DNA from 2 places in the Pelomonas baiyunensis genome. Region 2 is predicted to be linked to the other one. Evidence: predicted binding sites of a transcription regulator. Region 2 holds the regulator's gene; the other holds the start of a gene.
The links. The regulator HrcA, encoded in region 2, represses chaperone genes, less so after heat shock. The targets are predictions, from matches to a motif close to TTAGCACTCNNNNNNNNNGAGTGCTAA.
Positions count from the first base shown of each region.

Region 1: the regulator HrcA is predicted to act here: its motif matches at 4,107-4,133, upstream of rpoH (RNA polymerase sigma factor RpoH).

Region 1 covers NZ_JBIGIB010000001.1:638,573-646,466, forward strand. Annotated here, with positions in the region: gene ACG01O_RS02785 (SCO family protein) at 1-408, shown strand, start outside; gene ACG01O_RS02790 (COX15/CtaA family protein) at 416-1,504, shown strand; gene cyoE (heme o synthase) at 1,507-2,412, shown strand; gene ACG01O_RS02800 (SCO family protein) at 2,409-3,005, shown strand; gene rpoH (RNA polymerase sigma factor RpoH) at 3,139-4,056, opposite strand; gene ACG01O_RS02810 (chemotaxis protein CheW) at 4,203-4,703, opposite strand; gene ACG01O_RS02815 (PAS domain S-box protein) at 4,738-7,894, opposite strand, start outside.
Region 2 covers NZ_JBIGIB010000005.1:268,493-276,386, reverse strand. Annotated here, with positions in the region: gene ACG01O_RS18110 (hypothetical protein) at 1-274, opposite strand, end outside; gene chrA (chromate efflux transporter) at 478-1,830, shown strand; gene ACG01O_RS18100 (DUF1439 domain-containing protein) at 1,910-2,491, shown strand; tRNA gene ACG01O_RS18095 (tRNA-Ile) at 2,555-2,631, opposite strand; gene hrcA (heat-inducible transcriptional repressor HrcA) at 2,655-3,662, opposite strand; gene ACG01O_RS18085 (NAD kinase) at 3,730-4,596, shown strand; gene recN (DNA repair protein RecN) at 4,607-6,301, shown strand; gene rapZ (RNase adapter RapZ) at 6,298-7,218, shown strand; gene ACG01O_RS18070 (BlaI/MecI/CopY family transcriptional regulator) at 7,278-7,664, shown strand; gene ACG01O_RS18065 (M56 family metallopeptidase) at 7,661-7,894, shown strand, end outside.

The DNA of each region.
Region 1 (7,894 bases), on a different contig from region 2:
TCGTTGAAAGGTCAGTGGCTCCTGATCGCGGTGCAGCCGTCGGCCTGCGGCCAGGCTTGCGAGCGACAGTTGTTCGTGCAGCGCCAGTTGCGCGAGATGCTTGGCAAGGAGCGCGGTCGTGTCGACAAGGTGTGGCTGATTCCGGACGGCGGAACGCCTTCGCCCGCTGTGCTGGCCGCGGTGGAGCAAAAGGGCGTGGAGGCCACGGTGCTGCGCGTGGACCCGGTGCGCCTCGCGCAATGGCTGCAGCCCGCAGCAGGTGGCGGGGTCAGCGATCACTTTTACGTGGTCGACCCGATGGGCCGCTGGATGCTTCGCGCACCGGCTGATCCGGACCCGAAGAAGCTCAAGGGCGACCTCGACAAGTTGCTCAAGGCCAGCGCCGGCTGGGATGCTGCAGGGCGTTGATCACGCGATGAACGAGACCTTGATTCCCTTGGGCCAGGTGGCTGCCATCGGCGGTGCGGTGGCATTGGGGCCGTTGTGGTGGTGGCGTCAGCGCTCCCGAGCCAGCTCACCGGCGCAACGGCTGCGTGCGTTGACGCTGCTGACGGCCTTCCTGACCTTCGACCTGATCGTGTTCGGGGCGTTCACACGGTTGACCGATTCCGGCTTGGGCTGCCCGGACTGGCCCGGTTGCTACGCCGCGGCCAGCCCGATCGGCGCGCACGAGCCCATCAGTGCGGCCCAGGCCGCGATGCCCACGGGCCCGGTCACGCACAGCAAGGCTTGGATCGAAATGATCCATCGCTACCTGGCCAGCGGCGTCGGCTTGCTGATCTTGACCATGACGGTGCTCAGCTGGCGCTTGCGCCGGCAGCAGGGGGCGGCCGCGCCGTCGCCCTGGGTGGCCACCTGGACCTTGGCGTGGGTGTGCGTGCAGGGAGCGTTTGGGGCATTGACGGTGACCATGAAGCTCTTTCCAGCCATCGTCACCTTGCACCTGCTGTTCGGCATGGGGCTGTTGATGTTGCTGGCTTGGCAAGCCCAGCGGTTTGAGCCCCGGCGAACCCCGGCTCCCGCGGCTGTGCGCTGGGCTGTGACGGCGGTGTTGATCTTGACCGTCCTGCAGGTGGCGCTGGGCGGCTGGGTGAGCACCAATTACGCCGTGCTGGCCTGCGATGAGTTCCCGACCTGCCACGGCGGTCAGTGGTGGCCGGCCCTGGACTTCCATCAAGGCTTTCAATTTTGGCGAGAGTTGGGCCAACGGGCGGGCGGGGGCTTCCTCGGCTTTGAAGCGCTGGCGGCCATTCACATGGCGCACCGCCTGGGCGCGCTCGTGGTGTTCACCGCCGTGCTGGGCCTCGCCTGGCGGCTGCGCGCCGGGTTTCCCGGCTTCTCTCGCGCACTGATGGCCGTGGCCGCGTGGCAACTGGTGTCGGGCTTGTCCAACGTGGTGTTGGACTGGCCCATCGTGGCCGCCTTGGCCCACACCGCCGGTGCCGCCGCCCTGCTGTCTGTGCTCACCGTCTTGCTTGCGCGCCTCGGGCGACGCCTTTCCTGACCATGGCTTCCACTTCCACCGCCACCGGGGCGCCACTGCATTCGCGCTGGCAGCAGTACTACCAACTGACCAAGCCCCGCGTGGTTCAGCTCATCGTGTTTTGTGCGGCCATCGGCATGGCGCTGGCTGTGCCTGGGCTGCCCAGTGCCGCCCAGTTCGGCACCATGGCTGCGGCCGTGGCAGGCATCTGGCTGGTGGCCGGCGCCGCCGCGGCTTTCAACTGCCTGATTGAGGACGGCATTGACGCCCGCATGAAGCGCACCGCTTGGCGCGCCACCGCCAAGGGCGAACTGAGCCGGTCGCAGACGCTGTTGTTCTCGGCGCTGCTGTGTGCCGCCGGCATGGCGTTGCTTGCGATTTGGGTCAACGTGCTGACCATGTGGCTCACCTTCGCCACCTTCGTGGGCTATGCGGTCGTCTACACGGTCATCCTGAAGCCGATGACCCCGCAGAACATCGTGATCGGCGGGGCCTCGGGTGCCATGCCGCCGGTGCTGGGTTGGGCCGCGCTGCGGGGAGAGTTGGGCTTTGAGGCCTGGCTGCTGTGCCTGATCATCTTCCTCTGGACGCCGCCGCACTTCTGGGCTCTGGCCCTGTACCGGGCCGAAGACTACGCCCGCGCCGGGCTGCCCATGTTGCCGGTGACGCATGGCAACGACTACACGCGCCTGCAGATCCTGCTCTACACCTGGGTGTTGCTGGCGGCCACGCTGCTGCCCTTCCTCACGGGCATGAGTGGCTGGTTCTATCTGGTGAGTGCGGTCGGCCTGGGCTTGGGCTTCTGCGGGTACGCGCTGCGCCTGTGGCGGCAGTATTCCGAAGCGCTGGCGCGTCGCACCTTCTGGTTCTCCATCTGGCACCTGTCGCTGTTGTTCGCGGCACTGCTCATCGACCACTACATCGCATGACCACTCGCCGCCTCGTGCTCCTGGGCTCGCTTGCCCTGGCTTTGACCGCTTGCCAGAAAGCGGGCCCCGACCGCCCGGCTTTCAAGGGCGTGGAACTCACGGGCGCCGAATACGCCCGTCAGTTGAACCTCACCGACCAAGACGGTCGCGCGCGCTCGCTGGCGGACTTCAAAGGCAAAGTGCTGGTGGTGTTCTTCGGCTACACCCAGTGCCCCGACGTGTGCCCCACCACGATGGCTGAGGTGGCCGAGGTGAAGCGCTCCCTCGGCGCGGACGGCGACAAGGTGCAGGGCATCTTCGTGACCGTGGACCCGGAGCGTGACACCGCGCAGTTGTTGAAGTCGTACATGGCGAGCTTCGACCCGAGCTTTGTGGCCTTGCGAGGCAGCGCGGAGCAGACGCAGGCTGCCGCCAAGGAGTTCAAGGTCTTCTACGCCAAGGTGCCCGGCAAGACGCCTGAGAGCTACACCATGGACCACACCGCGGCCAGCTTCCTCTTCGACACCGAAGGGCGGGTGCGCGTGTACGCCCGCTACGGGGCCGGTGCCCAGCCGCTGGCCGACGACATCAAGCTGTTGCTCGCCGAGAAGTAGACCTCTGCCCCTGTGGCCTTCGGCCGCCCCCTCAAGGGGCACACCCGCAGGGCCGGCGGTGCCGTACCCTCGGGTGTCGCCGGATGAACAAAGCCCCGCAGTGCGGGGCTTTGTGACGGGCGCGGAGCAGGGATCAGGCGGCTTCGGTGAGCGCCTTCTTCATCTTCTTCATCGCGGCAACTTCGATCTGGCGGATGCGTTCGGCCGACACGCCGTACTCGGCAGCGAGTTCGTGCAGCGTCATGCCGCCGGAAGCGTCGTCGTTCACCTTCAGCCAGCGTTCTTCCACGATGCGGCGGCTGCGCGGGTCCAGCACGTCCAGCGCGCGGGCAATGCCGTCACCGGCGAGGGCGTCGCGCGAGCGGGCCTCGATGACCCGCGTGGGCTCGTGGCTGTCGTCGGCCAGGTAGGCGATGGGGGCAAACGCTTCACCGTCGTCATCGGTTTGCGGCTCCAGGGCCACGTCCCCGCCCGACAGGCGCGTTTCCATCTCCAGCACTTCTTCGCGCTTCACGTTGAGCTCGCGCGCCACATGGGCGATCTCGGCTTCGCTCAGCGTGTTGCGGTGCGTCTGGCCGTCGGCCTGATCGGCCTTCAGCTGGTGCTTCATCGAGCGCAGGTTGAAGAACAGCTTGCGTTGAGCTTTGGTCGTGGCGACCTTGACCATGCGCCAGTTCTTCAGGATGTACTCGTGGATCTCGGCCTTGATCCAGTGCATCGCATAGCTGACCAGGCGAACGCCTTGATCCGGGTCGAAGCGCTTGACGGCCTTCATCAGGCCGACGTTGCCTTCCTGGATCAGGTCGCCCTGGGGCAGACCGTAGCCGACGTACTGGCGCGAGATGGACACCACCAAGCGCAGGTGCGACAGCACCAGCCGGCCGGCAGCTTCGAGGTCGCCCTTGTCACGCAGGCTGCGCGCGGCGGAGTTTTCTTCCTCGGCGGTCAGCAGGGGCAGGCGGTTGACCGCGGAGATGTAGGCGTCCAGATTGCCCAGCGAGGGCACCAGGGCCCAGGGGTCGCGGACGGCAATGGCAGAAGAGGCGGACATCGTCTTGATCCTTCATGGCCGCTGGGTGCAATCCAGCGGTGACAGGAATATTAGCACTCTGATTTGGTGAGTGCTAATGCCAGCGACGATGTCTCAGGAATGCAGTGTTTCAGCCGCTGAAACAGTGGGCGGCTGCTCACTTGTGCTCAGTCGACGAGCCCGAAGTCCGGGCTTTTGATCATGGCTTCGATGTCCAGCAGGATCAGCATGCGCTCGCCGATCTTGCCCAGGCCGGTGATGAAGCGCGCGTCCATCGCGGCCGGCACTTCGGGGCGGGGCTTGATCTCTTCGTGGCTGAGTTCCAGCACGTCCGAGACCGAGTCCACCACGATGCCCACCACCCGGCCGGCGACGTTCAGCACGATCACGACCGTGAAGGCGTTGTACTCGCTGGGCTGACCCAGGCGCACGCGCAGGTCCAGGATGGGCACGATCACGCCGCGCAGGTTCACCACGCCTTTGACGTACACCGGCGCATTCGCCACGCGGGTGGGCGGCTCGTAGGAGCGGATTTCCTGCACGCGCAGGATGTCCAGACCGTATTCCTCCTCGCCAATGCGGAAGGTCAGGAACTGGCGGCCGTCGTGGCTTGCCTGGGCCTGCACGGCCTGGGCGCCGGTGCTGGGAACGAGGTCGGTGGAACTCATCGGGCGCTTCGGGAGGTTGGACTGAACTGGGACCTCATTTTGCCCGCTCCGGCTCGGCCCGCCCGGCCAACAACTGGTCGACCAGGGCTTGCAGCGCCTGAATGTCCAGCGGCTTGGTCAGGTAATGCCAGGCGCCGGCGGCCCGTGCCTGGGCGAGTTGTTCGGGTTGTGCATTGGCCGACAGCACCACCACCGGCATGCGCACCTGGCGGGCTTGGAGGGTGTTCAGCACGGTCAAGCCATCGCCATCGGGCAACTGCCAGTCCAGCAGCAGCAGAGCCGGCGGCTGGGACTGCAAGGCCTTGAGGCCGGCTTCCGCCGTGGTGGCGACTTCCAGCACCACATCGCCCCGCTGGGCCAGCATGCCGCGGATGACGTCGGCATTGAGCGGGTTGTCTTCGATGTACAGCACCCGGTGCGGGCCCGCCGCTTGCGCGGATGTGCCGGTGGCAGGCGGCGCGGGCGGTTGCCAAGCGGGCGGCGCCGGGGCGTCGAGCGGCGGCGCTGAACTGACCGGGCCCGATGCCGCCGCTTCGGGCAGGCGCACCACGAAGCGGGCGCCCGGCCCGCCGTTGGCTTCCGCGCGCAGGCTCCCACCCATCATTTCGGCCAGGCGCTGGCTGATGACCAGCCCAATGCCGGTGCCCGGCAGGTTGCTCTGCTCGCGGCCCAGCCGGTTGAAGGGCTGGAACAGGGCCTCGCGCTGTTCTTCCGTGAGGCCCAGGCCGGTGTCGGTCACCGCCACTTCCACCCAACCGGGCTCGGGGCGGCTGGCGTCGATGCGCACGCTGCCCCCTGGGCGGTTGTACTTGACCGCGTTGCTCAGCAGGTTGGTCAGGATCTGCGTCACGCGCGTGGCATCGCCGGTGATGCGGGTGGCGCCGTCGGCCACGTGCTGATGCAGGCTGATGCCGCGCTCGGCCGCCTGGCCTTGCACCAGGGCCAGGCTGCGCGCCAGCAGCGTGGGCAACTCCAGCGGGCCCAGGGTCAGCCGCAGGGAGCCGGACTCGATGCGGGACAGGTCCAGCGTGTCGTTGATCATCTCCAGCAGATGCCAGCCCGCGTGCCCGATCTGCTGAGCGCGGTTGCGCTGTGCGGGGGGCAGCGGCTCGGTCAGGTCCATCTGCATCAACTGGGCAAAGCCGAGGATGGCGTTCATCGGTGTGCGCAGCTCGTGGCTCATGCGCGAAAGGAAGTCGTTCTTCGCCTGGTTGGCGGCTTCGGCGGCGGCGCGGGCGCGGTCCAGTTCTTCGATGCGGAGTTGGTCGGTGATGTCTTCCACCACGCCCACCAAGCGGTGCGGGCGGCCATCCGGCCCGCGCAGCAGGCTGACCAGCACCCGCGCATGCACCACGTGGCCGTCCGGGCGCACATAGCGCTTGAGTCGCCGGTAGAACGGAATCTCGCCGCGTGTGAGGCGCCGGCCCAGCCGGACGTCTTCCTGCCGGTCGTCCGGGTGCGTCACTTCAATCGACCGCCGCCCCATCAGTGCCTCCGCGGCGTACCCGACGAGGTGGCAGAACTGTGGGTTCACCTCCTGGAAGGCGCCATTCAGATCGGTGAAGGCGATGCCGATGGGGGCGGTCTCGAAGATGCTGCGAAAGCGCTGTTCGCTTCGCGTGAGTGCCTGTTCGCCCTCGGCCCGGTTGGCGGTTTCGCGGGCGAGGGCGGCGGTGCGCTCGCGCACCATCGCTTCCACGTGCAGGGTGCGGCCGGACATCAGCAGCAGCAACGCCCCCACCATTGCGGTGGCCAGCAGCCCCACCAGCGCGAAAGCCCAACTGCGCCCGGCCGTCGGCGCCATGCCGGGCAGGTCGTGCATGCGCAGCTCCCACCGGCGGCCGCCGAACTCCAGCGGCAAGGTGACCACCGGAAACGGCGCGTCGGCCGTGCGCACCAGTGCCTCGCAGCCCGGGCGACCGGCCAGGCGCGTGTACGCCGCAGACGGCTCCAGGTCCACGAGGCAAGCGCCCAGGTAGGGCGGCCAGCTCGCACTCAGCCGGGCCAGCAGGATGTCGGGTCGCAGGGTCGCGAACACCACGCCGTCCAGCGCCGCTTCGCTGGGGGGCTGGCCAGCGCGGTACAGCGGCTGGTACACCACCACGCCCAGCGCGGCCTCGCGGTCTTGCGAGAGCTGGAACCCGGCCGAAGCCACTGCTTGCCCGCGCTGTGCGGCGGTCTCGATCGCTGCCTTGGCCCCCGGGATGGTCCGCACGTTGATGCCCAAGGCCGGCGCGTTGCGTGACAACGGTTCGATCAGCCGGATGACGTAGAGGTCTTCCTCGGGCGGTGGGCGCAGGTCGCCGGCACGCAGCCGGTCGCGGGCCTGAAGGCCGCCCGGAAAGGCATCGGTGCGTGCCGCCGCGTTGAACTTCGTCAGATCGGACCGCGCCACCCGCAGCGTCTGCCCCAGGGCCAGCAGTGGGGTGTCGCCCTGCAGGAAGCCCTCGGTTGCCTTGACGAATTGGTCGCGCGTCGGACGGGGCACCACCTTCACCAGGCCGTGCGTGGCCTCCAGGGCCATCAGCGGCTCGCGCAGCCGGGCGGCAAAACCTTGGGCCGCCGTGGTGGCCTCGCGGGTGAAATCGGCGCGGTTGCTCTGCCGGTCCCACTCCACCGTGGCGGCCACACCCAGCCCGACGAGCAAGGTGGTGGCCAGCATCGGCAAGCCCACGCTCAGCCGACGCGACGCCCAGGCGCTGCGCGGATGCCCGATGAGTGCCAGCGTGATGGGCGTGGCAATCAGCACGCCCATCAGGTCGCCGGTGGCCCAGACCGTCCAGACCACGGCCATTTGTGACGTGCTGATCGCGTTCGCGCCCTTCAACACCAAGGTGGCCCAGGTGGGGCTGATCAAGCCGGCCAAGGCGACGGCGGCCAGGTAGGCCGCCACCTCGCGCGGCGAGGCCAGCACCAGCGGCCGGCCGCACCACCGGCGCATCAGCCAGGTGCCCGCCGCCGCCTGGGCAGAGGCCCCCACCGCAATGGCGGCCGCCACCAACTCCACCGGCACCGCCAGGCCCGACATGCTGGTGACCTGCACCACAAACGACCCCAGCCCCACGGCCGGCAGGTAGCGCAGCCCGCCCACCAGCAGCACCGCCAGGCCCCAGCCCGCGGCGGGGTAGATGGGCGCCACCTGGTAGGGCGGCAGCACCATCAGCAGCCCCAGGCGGCCCAGCAGGTAGTAA
Region 2 (7,894 bases):
TGACGGTGGTGGCGGGCAGGTCATCGGCTTCGCCGTCGGCGTGCTCCGACATGGCCACCGGCCGCGGCGTCAGCAAGAACTGACCGGCCTGGGGCTGCTCGCGCTGCACCATGAAGCCCACCAGCCGCACCGGCTGGCCGTGGGCGGCACGCAGCTGCGGCGTGGGCTCCAGCCCGTGAGGGCCGATGGGCAGCACAAAGAAGTCTCGCCAGGCCAGCGGGGTCGGGGCCGTATCGGCCCAGGCAGGCGCGCCCCCGATGCTCAACCAAGTCATCAACAACAGCAGCGAAGCAGCGCGGCGCAACATCATCCAAAACGAAGCCAAAACGGCAACAGGCAAAGCGCGCATCCTGGCGCCCGTGCATGACAGGGCCGTGAACAGCGCGGGCCACCGACCTGCGGCCCCAGCGCCGCACCTACAGTGGCACCTGTCTCGTTGAGCGCCGTGACTGGCGCCACTGCCCGCCACTGCCCGCCATGCCTCCTGCCCTTCCTGCCGCCCCGCCCGCACCCGTGTCGTTCGCTCAGGCCTTGCGCTTCTGGCTGCAACTGGGCTTCATCAGCTTTGGCGGCCCGGCCGGGCAAATTGCGTTGATGCACGCCGAATTGGTGGAGCGCCGACGCTGGATCAGCGAGGCGCGCTTCCTGCACGCCCTGAACTACTGCATGGTGCTGCCCGGGCCCGAGGCCCAACAACTGGCCACCTACATTGGCTGGCTGATGCACCGCACCGCGGGCGGGCTGGCCGCCGGGCTGCTGTTTGTGCTGCCCTCGCTGGTGTTGTTGATTGGGCTGTCGTGGGTGTACCTGGCCTGGGGCCACGTGGCGGCGGTGGCCGGCGTGTTCTACGGGCTCAAGCCGGCCGTGGCCGCGCTGGTGGCGCAGGCGGCGCACCGCATGGGCAGCCGGGTGCTGAAGAACGGCTGGCTGTGGGCGCTGGCCGTGGGCGCGTTCGTGGCCATCGCCGTGCTGCAGTGGCCCTTCCCGGCCGTGGTGGCCGCCGCCGCGCTGCTGGGCCACCTGGGCGGCCGCTGGCGCCCGCACGCGTTCTCGCTCAAAAGCGGGCACAGCGCCTCGGCCGCCGCCGGCCACGCGCCTGCGCTCATTGACGACGACACCCCCACCCCACCCCATGCCCGCTTCAGCCGCAGCGGTTGGGTGCGGGTGGCCGGCCTGGGCGTGCTGCTGGGCGGCGCCGTGCTGGGCGTGCTGATGCTGCTGCCCAGCCCGAGCACCACGCTGGTGGACATGGCGCGCTTCTTCACCCAGGCCGCGCTGCTCACCTTTGGCGGCGCCTACGCCGTGCTGCCCTACGTGTTTGACGGCGCAGTGCAGCAGCACCAGTGGCTGACCGCCGCGCAAATGATGGACGGCCTGGCCCTGGGCGAAAGCACGCCCGGCCCGCTGATCATGGTGGTGGCCTTCGTGGGCTACGTGGGCGGCTGGACCCACCAGGTCTTTGGCCCGCAGGCCCTGGCCCTGGCCGGCGCGGCGGGCGCTTGTGTGGCCACGTTCTTCACCTTCCTGCCGTCGTTCGTGTTCATCCTGGCCGGCGGGCCGTTCATCGAATCCACGCACGGCAAGCTCGGGTTCACCGCGCCGCTCACGGCCATCACCGCCGCGGTGGTGGGCGTCATCCTGCATCTGGCCCTGTTCTTTGCGGGCCACGTGGTCTGCCCCCATGGCTGGAGCGCGCCGCCAGACCTGGCCGCCACCGCGCTGGGCGTGGCGGCAGGTGTTGCGCTGATCCGGCTGCGCTGGGGCGTGCTGCCGGTGCTGGGCGCGTGCGCCGCGGCCGGCTGGGCACTGCAGGCGGCCGGGGTGGCCTGAACGCGCCGCGCTTTCAGCGCGCTGTCCGCCTTGGCCGACCCGGCCTCATCACGCAAGCCGACCCAGGCACACTCAAGCCATGCCCACCGTCTTCCGCACCCGCACCGCCGTGCGCCGCACCCTGGCCGCCTGGGTCCTGCCTGCGCTGGCCGCCACACTGATTGGCTGCAGCTTGGTCAACCCCCTGGCCAACGGCTACCTGGACATTGAAGCCACCGAGCTGCAAGCCCGCCTGAACCCACGCTTCCCGGTGCAGCAATGCAAGCTGCTGGTGGCCTGCGTGGAACTTGCCAACCCGCAACTCACGCTGCCCGAAGGCGGCGACCGCATCCACCTGCTCCTGGACGCCCGCCTGAGCCTGGGCACCCGCGAGCGCACCGGCCAAATCGGCCTCTCCGCCCGCCCGCGCTACGCCGCCGACGAGGGCCAGTTGTTCCTGGACGACCTGCAAATCACCCAACTCAATTTCGCCGGCCTGCCCGACGACTACGCCGCGCTGCTGCGCCAACGTGCGCCCAGCCTGGTGCAAGGCCAACTGCGCGCGCACCCGGTTTACGTCATCAACAACGCCACCACCCGCGGCACCCTCGCCCGCCAACTCATCAAAGACGTGACCGTGGTGGACGGCAAGCTGCGCATCCGCTGGACGCCGAAGGGGTGAGGCGCTGGTGGTGAGTTGGGGAGTGGCCGGGCCGCCTTCACAGGCGGGTGCGCGGCAAGGTGTTGGTAGGCCGTATTGGACTTGAACCAATGACCAAAGGATTATGAGTCCTCTGCTCTGACCAACTGAGCTAACGGCCCCCAGGAGGAGCGGCGGATTCTAGTCAGCGCTGGGACAGGGCCTGGCCGACCATGCGGCTGGTGATGTCGACGATCTGGATCATGCGGTCGTAGGCCATGCGCGTGGGGCCGATGACGCCCAGGGTGCCGACGACCTGCCCGTCCACCTCGTAGGGGGCGGACACGATGGACAGTTCCTCGTAGGGCACGACTTGGCTTTCGCCGCCGATGTAGATGCGCACGCCCTCGGCGCGGCTGGAGGTGTCCAGCAGGCGCATGAGTTGGGTCTTTTCTTCAAACAGGTCGAACAGGCGGCGCAGGCTGCCCATGTCGTGGCTGAAGTCTTGCACGGTGAGCAGGTTGCGCTCGCCGGACACGATGACCCGTTCTTCCTGCTGGGCCATGGCCTCGCTGCCCACCTCGACGGCGGCGCTCATGAGGCCGGCGATCTCGCCGCGCAGGGCGTCCACCTCCAGGCGCAGCCGCTCGCGCACCGCTTCCAGCGTGAGGCCGGCGTAGCCGGCGTTCAGGCGGTTGCTGGCCTCGGCCAGCTCGGATTGGGTGAGGTCTTGCGCGGTGAAGATGACGCGGTTTTGCACGTCGCCGTCGGGCGACACGAGGATGACGAGCACGCGGCGCTCGCCCAGGCGCAGGAATTCGATGTGGTGGAAGACGCTGGGCTTCTTGGGCGCGGTGACGACGCCGACGAAGCTCGACAGGTTGGACAGCATCTGCGCCGCGCTGGCGATGACGCGCTGGGGTTGGTCAGGCTGTAGCTGCGCGGTTTCCACGCCGATGAGGCCCGGCTGGGCGGTCAGCATGGTGTCCACGAACAGGCGGTAGCCGCGCGGCGTGGGAATGCGGCCGGCGCTGGTGTGGGGGCTGGCGATCAGGCCCAACTCTTCCAGGTCGGCCATGACGTTGCGGATGGTGGCCGGGCTGAGCTCCAGGCCCGAGGCCTTGGAGAGCGTGCGCGAGCCCACCGGCTGGCCATCAGCGATGTAGCGTTCGACCAGGGTTTTCAGCAGGGATTTGGAGCGCTCGTCGAGCATTTCTCCATTCTATGAACAGGCCCGCGGCTCCCGGGATCCGCAGGACCCCTGTGGTGTAATTTGCCGCATGGCCGAGCGCTTCAGACATGTCGCCATCGTGGGCAAGCATCAGGCGCCTGGCATTCGGCCGGTGCTGGAGGAAATTGCCCAGTTTTTGTGCAGCAGCGGGCTGGATGTTTCGCTGGAAGCCGACACCGCACTCAACACCGGGCTGACCGATTACGACGCCCTCTCGCACGACGAGCTCGGCAAGGTTTGCGACCTGGCCGTGGTGATTGGCGGCGACGGCACCATGCTGGGGTTTGCGCGCGAGATGGCGCCCTATGGCATTCCGCTGCTGGGCATCAACCAGGGCCGCCTGGGTTTCATCACCGACATTCCGATCGAGCGCTGGCGCGAGTCCCTCGCCCCGGTGCTGGCGGGCGACTACGAGGTGGAGCCGCGCGCCATGCTGGAAGGCGAGGTGTGGCGCGACGGCGAGGCTATCTTCACCGGCCTGGCGCTGAACGACGTGGTGGTGAGCCGCGGCGCCACGGCGGGCATGGTGGAGTTGAAGATTTCGGTGGGCGAGCATTTCGTGGCCAACATGCGGGCCGACGGCCTGATCGTGGCCTCGCCCACGGGCTCGACGGCGTACGCACTGTCGGCCGGCGGGCCCATCCTGCACCCGAGCATTGCCGGCTGGCTGATGGTGCCGATTGCGCCGCACACGCTGTCCAACCGCCCCATCGTGCTGCCCGACTTGGGCGAGGTGCGCATGGAGATCGTGGCCGGCCGGGATGCGTCGGTGAACTTCGACATGCAAAGCCTCGCCAGCCTGCTGCACGGCGACACCATCACCGTGCGCCGCAGCCAGCACCAGGTGCGCTTCCTGCACCCCAAGGGCTGGACCTATTACGCGACGCTGCGTCGCAAACTCCGCTGGTACGTTTAAAGCCTGCCCCATGCTTCGGCACCTGAGCCTCAAGGACTTCGTCATCGTTCCCGCGCTGGAGCTCGACTTCGAGCCCGGTTTTGCCGTGCTGACCGGGGAAACCGGGGCCGGCAAATCCATCTTGATCGACGCACTGCAACTGGCCCTGGGCGGCCGGGGCGACGCGGGCGTGGTGCGCGAGGGCGCAGCCAAGGCCGAGATCTGCGCCGAGTTCGACACCCCGCCCCACCTGCGCGGCTGGCTGGACGACGCGGGCTTTGACGCGGACGACGCGCTGCTGCTGCGCCGCGTGATCGACACCTCGGGCAAGAGCCGCGCCTGGATCAATGGCGGTGCCGCCACGCTGACGCAACTGCGCGAACTGGCCGACCACCTGCTGGACATCCACGGCCAACACGCCTGGCAAGGCCTCACGCGCCCGGCCGCGGTGCGCGAGTTGCTGGACGGCTTTGCCGGCCTGGACACTGCCCCGCTGGCCCGCGCCCACGCAGCGTGGAAGCAAGCGGCCGAGGCCCTGCAAAAAGCGCAGGGCCTTCAGGCCGATGCGCAGCGGGAACGTGAGCGGCTGGCCTGGCAAATTGGCGAGCTGGACGGCTTGGCGCCCGGCGAGGGCGAGTGGGACGAGTTGAACGCCGAGCACGAGCGCCTGTCGCACGGCCAAAGCCTGATCGACGCCGCCAAGGCTGCGCTCGACGCCCTGGACGACGCCGAACCCAGCGCCCAGTCGCTGGCCGGCGGCGCGCTGGACCAACTGGAGCGCGTGCTGGACCACGACGCCCGCCTGCTGCCCGCCGTGCAAGCGCTGCGCGATGTGCAGGCGCAACTGCAGGACGCGAGCCACACGCTCTCGGCCTACCTGCACAAGGCCGACCTGGACCCCGCCCGCCTGGCCGAGCTGGACGACCGCGTGTCGGCGTGGATGACGCTGTCGCGCCGCTACCGCCGCCAGCCGCAGGAACTTCCCGCGCTGCTGGCCCAGTGGCGCGCGGAACTGGCCGCGCTGGACGCCGCCAGTGACCCCGCGCAGCTGGAAGCCGCCCTGGCCGCCGCACGTCAGGCGTACGACGCGCAGGCCCAAGCCGCCACCCGCGCTCGGCAAAAGGCCGCCCCGCAGCTGGCCACCGCCGTCACCACGGCCATGCAGCAGCTGGGCATGGGCGGCGGCCGGTTCGAGATTGCGCTGAACGCGACCGACGCGCCGCAAAGCTACGGCGCCGAGAGCGCCGAGTTCCTGGTGGCGGGCCACGCCGGCAGCACGCCGCGGCCGCTGGCCAAGGTGGCGTCGGGCGGCGAGTTGTCGCGCATCGCCTTGGCGATTGCCGTGACGGCCAGCCAGGCCGCCAGCGAGCACGCCCCCGGCACGCTGATCTTTGACGAAATCGACGTCGGCATTGGCGGCGCGGTGGCCGAAACCGTGGGCCGGCTGATGAAGCAGCTGGGCCACGCTGGCGGCGGCCGCCGCCAGGTGCTGGCCGTCACCCACCTGCCCCAGGTGGCCGCCTGCGCCGACCGCCACCTCGTGGTGGCGAAGGCGCTGCAAGGCAGCAGCACCGTCAGCTCCGTGAACCCGGTGGCGGGTGAGGCCCGCGTGGCCGAAATTGCCCGCATGCTGGGCGGCGAGCGGCTGTCGTCCACCAGCCTCGCGCACGCACAGGAAATGCTGAACGCCTCGGTCGCCACGCCCAACCGCAAGGCCAAGTCATGACCCCCACGCAAGACCTGCAGCAAGGCGATGTGGTGCTGCTGACCGGCATGTCCGGCGGCGGCAAGTCGGTGGCCATGCACGCGCTGGAAGACGCCGGCTACTTCTGCGTGGACAACCTGCCCGCTGAGTTGCTGCTGGACTTTCTGCGCCTGGAACAACAGCGCGGCGAGCGCCGGGTGGCGATTGCGGTGGACGTGCGCTCCGCCAGTTCGCTGCCGCTGATGCTGCCGCTGCTGAAGGAGCTGCGAGCCCAGGGCGTGGCTGTTCGGTCGGTGTTCCTGGACGCCAACGACGACGCGCTGATGCGGCGCTTTTCGGAAACCCGCCGCCCCCACCCGCTGCGCGAAGACCGCGACGTCGAGCGCACCGGTCAGGTTCAGCGCACGGCGGACGAAAGCCACCGCCTGTTGCGCGACGCCATCCACCTGGAGCGTGAACTGCTGGGCGGGCTGAAGGCCGAGTCCACCGTCATCGACACCAGCCAACTGCGCCCGGCCCAGCTGCGCGCCTGGCTGGCCGACTTGGTGGGGCCCAACGCCGGCGCCAAGCTGACACTGGTGTTCGAGAGCTTTGCCTTCAAGCACGGCGTGCCCAGCGACGCGGACTTCGTGTTCGACGTGCGCGTGCTGCCCAACCCCTATTACGACCGCGAACTGCGCCCGCTGACGGGGCGTGACGCGCCGGTGGCGGCCTACCTGGCCGCGCAGCCGGAGGTGGGGCTGATGATGGGCCAGATCGCCGGCTTCCTGTCGCGCTGGCTGCCCAACTTCGCGGCGGACCAACGCAGCTACCTGACGGTGGCCATCGGCTGCACGGGCGGGCAACACCGGTCGGTGTACCTGGTGGAGATGCTCGCCCGCCAGTTCGGCCACCACGGCCACGTGCTCAAGCGTCACCGGGAGCTGGACGCGCGCTGAGCCTCAAGTTCAGAACAAATGTTCTAGACAACTTGTTCTAGAACACTTATTCTGAACACATGCCCTCCACCCCTGTCACCAAGCCCACGGCGGCCGAGCTCGACCTGCTGCAGGTGCTGTGGCGCCTGGGCCCGGCCGACGCCAAGGCCGTGCACGAGGCGCTGCTGGACGAACGGCCCGACGCCACCTACGCCACCGTGCTGCGCCAGCTGCAGGTGATGCACGGCAAAGGCCTGCTCACGCGCGACGAAAGCCAGCGGCCGCAGGTGTACGCCCCGGTGCAGGCGCAAGACAAGCTGCAGCAATCGTTGGTGAAGGACTTCATCGCCAAGGCCTTTGCCGGCTCGGGCAAGGCCCTGGTGCTGGCGGCGCTGAAAAACCATGTCAGCGCCAGCGAGCGCGCCGAAATTCAGCGCCTGCTGGCGCAAGGGCGGGACGACGCATGAACCTCGATCCGCTGCTGTACGCCTGGGGTTGGGCGCTGCTGAACTTCATTTGGCAGGGGGCCGTGATCGGCGCGGTGACAGCCGTGCTGCTGGCCCTGCTGCGGGGCGCCTCCGCGCGCTGGCGCTATGCCGTGTGCGGCCTGGGGCTCGCCCTGTGCCTGGCCCTGCCGCTGTGGGCCTGCCTGGACCTGGGCACCCCGGCCGACGCAGCCGATGTGGCCCACGCCACC